DNA from 3 places in the Paenibacillus sp. WG02 genome. Region 1 is predicted to be linked to each of the others. Evidence: riboswitches for the same ligand, from Rfam matches in the RefSeq annotation. Region 1 holds a riboswitch; each other region holds the start of a gene.
The links. A riboswitch is a leader RNA that binds a small molecule or an ion and turns the genes downstream of it on or off. The one in region 1 is predicted to bind cobalamin.
Positions count from the first base shown of each region.

Region 2: another riboswitch for cobalamin. It lies ahead of ACBP55_RS31205 (ABC transporter substrate-binding protein); the one in region 1 lies ahead of ACBP55_RS08935 ((2Fe-2S) ferredoxin domain-containing protein).
Region 3: another riboswitch for cobalamin. It lies ahead of cobJ (precorrin-3B C(17)-methyltransferase); the one in region 1 lies ahead of ACBP55_RS08935 ((2Fe-2S) ferredoxin domain-containing protein).

Region 1 covers NZ_AP036016.1:1,883,101-1,886,373, forward strand. The annotation lists gene asnB (asparagine synthase (glutamine-hydrolyzing)) at 1-438, opposite strand, end outside; gene ACBP55_RS08920 (hypothetical protein) at 617-973, shown strand; gene ACBP55_RS08925 (DUF4023 family protein) at 1,020-1,133, shown strand; gene ACBP55_RS08930 (hypothetical protein) at 1,301-1,432, shown strand; cobalamin riboswitch at 1,567-1,770, shown strand; gene ACBP55_RS08935 ((2Fe-2S) ferredoxin domain-containing protein) at 1,804-2,172, shown strand; gene ACBP55_RS08940 (energy-coupling factor ABC transporter ATP-binding protein) at 2,499-3,273, opposite strand, start outside.
Region 2 covers NZ_AP036016.1:6,903,817-6,907,089, reverse strand. The annotation lists gene ACBP55_RS31220 (aminotransferase class I/II-fold pyridoxal phosphate-dependent enzyme) at 1-505, shown strand, start outside; gene ACBP55_RS31215 (aspartyl-phosphate phosphatase Spo0E family protein) at 574-840, shown strand; gene ACBP55_RS31210 (type 2 periplasmic-binding domain-containing protein) at 902-1,429, shown strand; cobalamin riboswitch at 1,462-1,613, shown strand; gene ACBP55_RS31205 (ABC transporter substrate-binding protein) at 1,860-2,876, shown strand; gene ACBP55_RS31200 (FecCD family ABC transporter permease) at 2,878-3,273, shown strand, end outside.
Region 3 covers NZ_AP036016.1:5,256,574-5,259,846, reverse strand. The annotation lists gene ACBP55_RS24095 (guanylate kinase) at 1-362, opposite strand, end outside; gene ACBP55_RS24090 (hypothetical protein) at 526-756, shown strand; cobalamin riboswitch at 799-1,000, shown strand; gene cobJ (precorrin-3B C(17)-methyltransferase) at 1,133-2,836, shown strand; gene ACBP55_RS24080 (sirohydrochlorin chelatase) at 2,855-3,273, shown strand, end outside.

The DNA of each region.
Region 1 (3,273 bases):
TACACCGAGCCGATCTCTGACCAAATAAAGGGATTGTTCTTGATCATTCCAGGCCGCGAAAGCGAAAATGCCATTAAGCCGGTCTACACAAGCTCTCCCCCATTCAATAAAAGCAACAAGCAGCACTTCTGTATCACAGTTTGTGCGGAAATGATACCCACGAAGTTCGAGCTCTTTTTTGAGTTCTGGGGCGTTATAGAGTTCGCCATTATATACGATCGTGTACGTGTAGTCTCCTTGTTTCCGTACCATGGGCTGAGCGCCGTTTTCCGGATCCATTACACTAAGACGTCGATGACCGAGGGCACAATGCTGTGAAATCCAAGTACCAGAAGCATCAGGTCCGCGCAAATGGAGCGTTTCCGTCATATTTTCTAGAATGGACGGGTACCCGGTCAAGTCTTTCCGCCAATCTATCCAACCCGTTATTCCGCACATAGACGTTCCTTCCTTTCCTTATAAAGAGAGCATGATGATAAAGGGTATGCAAACGGAAGGTATATAATGTCTGTCCAGAATGGGATGGGCGCAGACAACTGGACGGATTTTGTGTTTTGTAGACAGGCCTGATACAATAAACCCAATTCTTACTTATTAAATGACAAAGGTGATGACTATGAAAAAGAAACACTCCAAAGCACAAATTGACTATTTGGCATCAAGAGAGCATTTTCTGCAAATCAGCAACCAAGCGGATAAACGAATAGTGGAATTAAAAGAGGAAGGTAAAGAAGTTGGGCAGGCAGAAATGGAAGAAATCATTGAGCGTGTCGGCTTGCATCGTGCTTACAATGAACTTACCCAAGCGGAGAATGTCTTGATCAACTGGACACAAACGGCTATCAAAACCGAACCGGAATTTATTCAAAACCGCACTAATTTTGAGGAATTGTACGAAAAAGTCAAAACAGATGCAGAAGCAAGAGGCGCGATTCTTAATCTTGCCATGCGTTTAAATTTAGAGCTTGCGTGACATTCTAAAGAGGTAGTGCCATTCTTTCTTCAGGAGGCGAATGCTCATGGATAGTCATTTCATTAGCAAGCTGCACGACAAGCAGAGGAAAGCCGCGAAGAATTTCAGGACGCAAGGTGACGGTGAGCCAGGCAGTAATTTGCCGCACAAGAAGCACTAAGTCTAATGGCACCATCGAAAGCCTGTAGGGAGATTTCCTTACAGGCTTTTGCTTTGTTTCCTTCTCCGCTGTCCTTAATGGGTAGTTTATACAGCATATTTGGCGCGGTATCTCTCCATACTAATCAAGTGATCATTATTTCAACTCAGAGGAGGATTAATCCCATTATGAGCAAAAAGAAAAGTATGGACCAGCGAACACAAAGCACAATCGATCATTCGAAGCAATCTTCTCGCATACAGTCCAATCTGGATTCAACAGAGCCTGGAAAGCACCAACCGAATCGTCCTTCCGTTTAAATGCAGCGATTTGAATTTGAAAATACAGCTTCCGAGGAAGTCCCTACCATTTGGTGGGGCTTTTTCCTTGTTTGTAAATAGAGTATGAGGTAAGATGAGATTTGAGTTTAAAAGATTTGAATAAACTCGGTCACAATTTCATATCCGAAATAGGTGCTTACCTTTCGCTATCCAAGCGCAGCGTAAGCTTAATAGGGAAGATCGGTTTGAAGCCGACGCGGTCCCGCCACTGTAACAGAGGAGTCAACGTCTCGAATGCCACTGATCGACCGATTGGGAAGGCTGACGTTCGATGAAGATCCTGAAGCCAGGAGACCTGCCTATTTCAGCAGCACATTTTATATACCTACGGGAGATAGGGAGGTGTTCTTATGAGTACGTGGGATCTATCAACAGTCCAACATCATGTGCTTATCTGTAACGGAGGATCTTGTCTGAAACATTCAGGAGATGAAACAACGCTAGCCATCCGAGATGAAATTTCGAAGCACGGAGCCGAGCACCTAATACATACAACTCGGACTAGATGTAATGGCCGCTGCCAGGACGAAGGTGTAGTTATAGTGTATCCGCAAGGGATTTGGTACAAGGAAATGACACCAGAGACGGGTAGAAGGCTTGTGAGAGAGCATTTACTAGAGGGGAAACCACTCGAGGAACATATGATTTATAGCTTTGAGGAGCGCTTTGTGCCAACTGGAATAGGAAATAAGGGTATTAGTCGCATACAAAGTAAATAATCAGATAATGAAAATTTAAAAAGGGGGCTATCCCGAAAGGTTAATAACCTTTTTTGGGAATCTACCTTAAAGCACGTATCCAAAAGGACTTCCGCCAATAGGGGGAGGTCCTTTTTGGTCATATATGCGCGTTTTCCGCGCTTATTGGTTCGGACGCTCTTGAATAAGCGCGAATAACGCGCTTATTTGTCATACTTGTTAAGAATGACAAGCAACTACGGTGGGAGGGCCTATCATTGATAGATGGTTGCATGATGCTATACATAAAGAGGCTGTCCCTCTAATCACAGTTGGGACAGCCTCTTTATATATGTCATTGGTTATCATTATGCAAAGACTTTTTGCAATAATGTTGTAAAGTCATTCACATTCCTTGGTGCCGAGACTCCCTGACGGCAAGCTTCAGGCAGTGCATCCCACAGATCTAGCAGCATGGGCCTGTCAAGTCCAAGACTATGAAGTGCCTTGCTATCTTTGAATATTTCATCTGGCGTGCCTTCCATGACGCACTGTCCCCGATCCATCACCAGAATCCAATCAGCCCACGAATAAGCTAGGTTCATGTCATGGGTGGCCATGACTAACGTGATTCCGCGGCTATGGATCCGGTCCAGTTCCTCGACAAGCTGTTGTTCCGATATCCGATCCAGATAGGCCGTTGGTTCATCCAGCAGCAGCAGCTTTGGTTCAAGCACGAGCACGCCGGCTAAGGCTACTCGTTTCTTTTGACCGAGACTCAAGTGGTGAATGGGAGTGTGTGCTAAGTGTTCAAGTCCCATCGTTCGTAATATAGCTTCTCCTCGCTGAGTAATCTCAGGCTCAGGGACGGCGGCATTCCGCAGACCGTAGGTGACATCCTCATAGGGAGTATTCAGAATGAGCTGCTGTTCCGGATCCTGAAAGACAAGTCCAACGTCTTGACGTAATTGTTTGAGCTCTTTGCGTTCGTAAGTTAAAGGCTTGTTTTTCCATAAGACTTGCCCTGATGAAGGTGAATGAATGCCAATAGCCTGAAGAAATAAAGTTGATTTGCCAGAGCCGTTATGGCCGCATATGGCTGTTTTTTTCCCCTCTGGGATGCGGAGCTTTAATTTGTTTAAA
Region 2 (3,273 bases), 3.4 Mb from region 1:
TATTCCCGGCATGAAAGATCGGACAATTTTGGTTAGCGGGTTCTCCAAAGCTTTTGCCATGACAGGCTGGCGGATGGGATATGCTTGCGGTCACCATGAGCTTATTTCGGCGATGACCAAAATTCATCAATATACGGTGATGTGCGCACCGGTGATGGGTCAAGTTGCTGCTCACGAGGCGTTGACGAACGGCTTGGAAGAGAAAGATCGGATGATCGAGTCTTATAACCAACGCAGACGTCTGATTGTAAAAGGGTTCCGAGATATTGGTCTCGAATGCCATGAGCCGCAGGGCGCTTTCTATGCATTTCCAAGTATAGTCGCAACCGGATTAACTTCAGAAGAGTTTGCTCAGCGGTTATTATTTGAGTCAAAGGTTGCTGCAGTGCCTGGAGATGTGTTTGGTTTAGGCGGAGAAGGCTTCCTTCGTTGTTCATATGCCTATAGTGTTTCTCAACTAAATGAAGCATTAGAGAGAATTGGTAATTTTATGAGAAAATTGTAATCTATAACGTAAATAAATATGTTCATTATTGATGAAAACTGGTATTCTTGTAGTAAGGAGGGATGAGCATGGCTTTTATGGAATATCAACTATCAACCTATCAAAAACATTTTCAAATTCGTGAACAGGATTTCGGACAACGTTGGTTAACCAAGCGTGCGAAGAAGCAAAACTCCCTTACCTTATTAGAAGAAGAGATTCATTCTCTGCGACGCAGGTTAGAACAGATGGTTTTTGACGGGGAAGAAATGACATCGGAATCCGTCGTTGAATTGAGTACAATGCTAGACCAAAAAATAAATGAATATATGCATAATGGGAAAAAAAGTCGGTGAAAACCGACTTTTCTCACGACTATCGATGGATTCAGATAACAAACGGAGGTACGCTCACAACATGAAAGTGAAATGGCTGTTGGTTATGATGATGGGTCTTATGGTGATGCTTACGGGTTGCGGCGGGCCGAAGCCGGATGTATCTATATTTATTATGGGTGCTAATGGTTTTCCAAGTGAAGCGGGGGACAAGCTGGAGAGTTCATTGAAATCCAAGGTTGGCGAGGTTCCTACAGTCAAAGTCAATACATCCCCTATATTTTCGTTGGAAAAAATGATTGTGGAGCTGGCAGCAGGAGGCAACGGTATCTTCATTCTTGCTGAAGATCAATTCAAATCACTAAGTAATCAAGCAGGTTTCGTTTCTTTGGATGATACGATCAAACCAGAAGATTATCCGGATGGCGTTATTCAAATAGCGGAAGAGGGCAAGCCTGCTGAAAAACATCTTTATGGTATTCCACTTGCAGGAAACAAATGGATGAAAGAGCAAGGTTTTGAAGGGAAAGGCTTGGTAGCTTTTATTCCTCAAAATGCTCCGAAGATGAATGAGTCGAAGCAAGTGCTCAAAGTAATTGCACAAAAGTAACAAGAAGTCTATAATCGACAAATAGATTGATAGTAAAATATGCAGCCATAGGTGCTGGTAAGCTCATTACTAGAGATTGCCACTTAAAAGGGAAGCCGGTTAAAGTCCGGCGCGGTCCCGCCACTGTAATCCAGGCATGAGTTGCCGGGAGAGTCAGGATACCTGCCTATGGTGCCGTTTACGACATCCTTCGAGGAAAAGGATCGCGTTAAATCAGGAAGCAACCGTAAGGGTTGCTGAGCGCCGCGATTTATCGTCCCCTTTGTTCCTTCGAGAACAAAGGGGCTTTTTTGTTAGTTGATAAGAAAGTATAAGTTTTATACTTTTGCTCCACATCAACCTTGACAAACGCGCTCGTCTCTGAGAGACGGCGCAGCCGTTTATCCTTGGGTTCAATCGAAATAAATTGTTCAGAGAGAGGGTTTACCAGATGAAAAGGAATTCAGTAAAAAATGCATTTATTCTTACAGTAGCGCTAGCAACAGCAATGAGTCTCGCAGCTTGCGGTAAAAAGGAAACGGAAATCTCTAATCCGTCTAAGCTTGGCGGGGAGGGGACGAAAGCCCCTGCTGCAACGGCGGCACCAACAACAGCAGCAGCCAAGAAGACGGTTTATCCTTTGAAAATAAAGGATGCTACGGGCAAGGAGTTTACATTTGATAAAGCGCCTGAGCGTATTGCATCTGTCTCCCCGGCGGAGACTGAAGCCCTTTTTGCAATTGGGCTTGAAGCTAATATTGTTGGTGTATCTGATTATGATGATTATCCAGAAGCAGCGAAAACGAAGCCAAAGCTTGGCAGCATAACGAAGCCTAACCAAGAAGCGGTTATCGCAGCAAACGCTAATGTCGTTTTTACGGGGGTTTCGATGAATCCCGATACGGTAGAAAAGCTGCGTGCTTTGAATATCAACGTGTTTAAAGTGGAGCCTAAAACAGTGGATGATGCCATTGCGAATATTCAAACGTACGGAATAATTACGGATCATCAGGAGCAAGCGGAAAAAGTGGTTGCTAAAATGAAAGCGGACCGTCAAAAGGTTGTTAATGCAGTGAAAGACGTGAAGCAAGAGAACAAGAAAAAGGTTTACATTGAATTTGCCCCGGGATGGACAGTGGGCAGTGGCGAGTTTATGGATGAATTGATCAAGATTTCTGGTGGTGTTAACGTTGCAGGGGACAAAAATGGCTGGTACCAAATCAGTGAAGAGAAAATCATTCAACAAAACCCAAGTGTAATTCTGTTCGCTAATGGTGTTGTCGATAGTAAAAGTAAGAAACCACTAGATGAAATTATCCGCACACGAAGCGGTTGGGATGCCATTGATGCCGTGAAGAACAAGCAGGTGATTGGCCTCGACCAAAACATGCTTAGCCGTCCAGGCCCAAGACTGACCGACGGGTTGCTTGAAATGGCGAAAGGCATTTATCCTGAACTGGTGAAATAAAATGAAAAGAAAATTAATGCTATGGGGAGGAGTAGGGGTTATACTCCTTCTTCTTTCTATTGTGGCGAGCTTGTCGCTGGGTACCGCAAATCTCCCGGTCCTGCAAATAGCCAGTATTCTCGCCAAGCATATCCCTTGGCTGGGAGATCACATCCATGCCACTTGGCCGCAGTCGTCCGAACAAATCATCAATAAAGTACGATTTCCACGTGTATTACTGGGGATTCTAGTAGGGGCTTCACTCTCAATCGCAGGGGCAGCCTTTCAAGGTGTGCTGCGCAATCCACTTGCGGATCCTTATGCACTCGGTGTCTCCTCGGGGGCTTCTGTAGGAGCCGCATTTTTAATCTATTTCGGACTGCAAGTAGCGTGGTTTGGGCAATGGTCGATTCCAATT
Region 3 (3,273 bases), 3.4 Mb from region 1:
ATCGCTCTTTCTCCAAATGTATACTTGAAACGGTTAGCTGCATAACGATTCACAATGACATAGATAAGTCCATCTTTGCGAAGCGCTTCATCGATGTCCGCTTTCTTAATACCATAGAAATTCCCGTCAATTTCAACAGTTTGAAAAAATTCACCTGCAATGTCACTATCGATGAATACTTTGCGGGAGATGAAATTATAATCCTTCCCGTTGATTTCTTTGGGTCTAGGTGTTCGAGTTGTGTAGGAGACGACAGATGAGAAACCAAGCTCTTTGGCAATGTGATGGGCAATTGTTTTACGACCAGAACCGCTAGTACCCGTAAAGACAAACACCAATCCATTCGTTTCATGACTGCTCATATCAATTCCTCCTTCATAGAATGAAAGCGATATCTTGATAGATTCATTATAGTACGAAAATTCTGAAAATTAAAGAAATACTTTCTCGTTTTGATAGGAATCAAAGGGTGAAAATACGTTATAATAGATAGCATCACTTCGTTTAATGGAAAGGAACCTAACTATGCCTAAATATGCGAATTTAAGTGCGGAAGCAACGGAATTTTTACGTCAAAAAACGGGAAGCAGTCACTTAGAGTGCTATACCTATATTGACCCGGAGCGTGGGGAGGATAGTTTTTTTATCGTTAAAACGATCAACAAGGTCATTCAAGTTTCTTTTGCGGAAATTACCTATAATCCAAGCAGTTACCAGAGTCTGATGGAAGGACTCTACCAGGCCATCTATGAATAAATACGTGACAACCCTATCGATAGATGGTAGGATGATCGTAATTGCATATCAATGGAATTAGGTGCCATATATCCATTCGGATGTATGGTTAAAAGGGAAGACCGGTGAAATACCGGCACGGACCCGCCACTGTGAATATCGCCGTTTATTACGGTAACTCCTTGCAACATGCCACTGGGTAACAACCTGGGAAGGTGCAAGGGGATGATGAAGTCAGGAGACCTGCCTAATTCAACAACACATGAACCCTACGTGGAATTAGGGAGTGTTAGAGAGCGGTTACTTCTGGTTTTATTAACTGTCGTAATTTACCAAGCATTTCTAACATGACTTATGTTAGGGATGCTTTTTTTGTTTGTGTAATAACGGGGGAAGGGTGTTACAAAATGTCAGGAAAACTGCTTATTATCGGCTTTGGGCGGGGAGTTTTGAACATATCACGAAGCGTGCACGGGAAGCGATTGGGGAAAGTGAAGTCATCATCGGATATAACACCTACGTGGATCTTATCGCAGGTCTGTTAACCGAACAGCAAGTAGTTCGAACCGGCATGACGGAAGAAGTGAGTCGTGCGCAAGAGGCTGTGCGGCAAGCGAAGCAGGGTAAGAAAGTAGCCGTAATTTCCAGTGGAGACGCTGGAGTGTATGGGATGGCCGGTCTTGTCTATGAGGTATTGATGGAACAAGGCTGGACACGTGAGAATGGCGTTCAAGTGGAAGTGATTCCGGGCATTTCTGCTGTTCATTCGGCTGGATCTCTGCTAGGGGCACCAATTATGCATGATTCTTGCACCATCAGCTTAAGTGATCATCTGACGCCATGGGAGCTGATTGCGAAGCGGGTTGAGGCAGCAGGAATGGCAGATTTCGTCATTGCCCTCTATAACCCGCGAAGCGGTAGACGGACCAGACAAATCGTGGAGACGCAGCGCATTCTCCTTAAGCATCGATCTCCTTCAACACCTGTTGGGATTGTTAAAAGCGCGTATCGAGACCGCGAGCATGTGGTTGTGACGACGCTTGCTGATATGCTGAATCATGATATTGGCATGTTAACGACCATTATTATTGGCAATTCCGCTACTAAGCTGTATGACGGTCTCATGATTACACCACGCGGTTACCAGCGGAAATACACCTTAGGGGCTGAAACACAGCCGCTTAAACCACATCAAAGGTTGAAATCTGAAGCTGAGCCTTGGGCTTTGGAACAACTGGATGGGCAGGACTTAGATGAATCTTTGGAGGAGTTTGATGAAGAAGATGAACTTATGGATGCTGAGGTGACTGAGAGTAAAGAACCGTCCCAGCTAAAGTCATCGCCCAATTTGTCACCTAGCAACTCCTTACAACTTGCAATGGAAGCCCTGCAGCTAGTATCCAAAGGGACTAAAGAGGTGTCTTTTGAATTTGACAATAAGCTGACTGCGACCCAATCGATCTTTGAGTTTGCCGTAAGCCCGGGTATCGCGAATAAAAAGTTAACAGCTGCCCAGTTGTGTGCGTTAGGCGAGATTGTCGGAGATCGTGGAGACATCGAATACTCCCCGCATCATCAACTGATTGTTCGTGTGCAAACCAATAACCCTAAGCAGATTACATCCGAACTAAGTGCACTTGGTTTATTGTTATCACCGATTGGTGATGTTGCTCAAATCAAAGCATGTGACTTTTGTAATTTGGAAAAAGGCGAGTCTATTCCTTATGCGGAAGCCATCCATCATCGAATTGGCAATCTAGAAGTACCAAAAGAGTTGAAAATTGGCTTTAACGGGTGTGGCATGGCTTGTTATGGAGCTGTTCAGCAAGATATCGGCATCGTCTATCGCAAAGAGAAATTCGATCTATTTCTTGGCGGAAAAACAGTAGGTCGAAATGCACATGCGGCTCAACCCGTTGCAGAAGGAATTGCTCCTGAGGAGCTTGTCGACTTAGTGGGCAGGATCGTGGAACGTTACCAAAAAGAAGGACATCCGAACGAACGGTTTCATAAATTTTTCAAGCGTGTCAAAGAAATTGAAGGCTACCGCCATCAAGAAATGGTAGGTTTCGTCATCGAAAATGCCATTTGCGGCGATTAGGATTAGGGGGAAATAAGGATGAATGCTGTTTTATTTGTGGGTCATGGGAGTCGGGAAGAAGGCGGGAATGAGGAAGTTCGCCTCTTTGTATCAGAAATTGCGAGTAAGATGAAAGAGCAAATTGTCGAGACCTGTTTCCTGGAATTTGTTCAACCAACGATCATGCAAGGAATTGACCGCTGTGTTGAATTAGGGGCCACTCATATTGTTGTCATTCCGATTATCTTATTTGCGGCTGGGCATGCGAAAATTCATATCCCGTCTGCTATTGATGATGCGAAATTAAAATATCCATTGGTGAAATTTACATACGGCAGACCGATTGGGGTACATGAACAAATTCTGGATATTTTATCTTCAAGGGTTGAGGATCTCGGAGTTCAAGTGAAGGAAGATCTGGGTGAAACAGCGCTGCTCATCGTTGGGCGTGGAAGCAG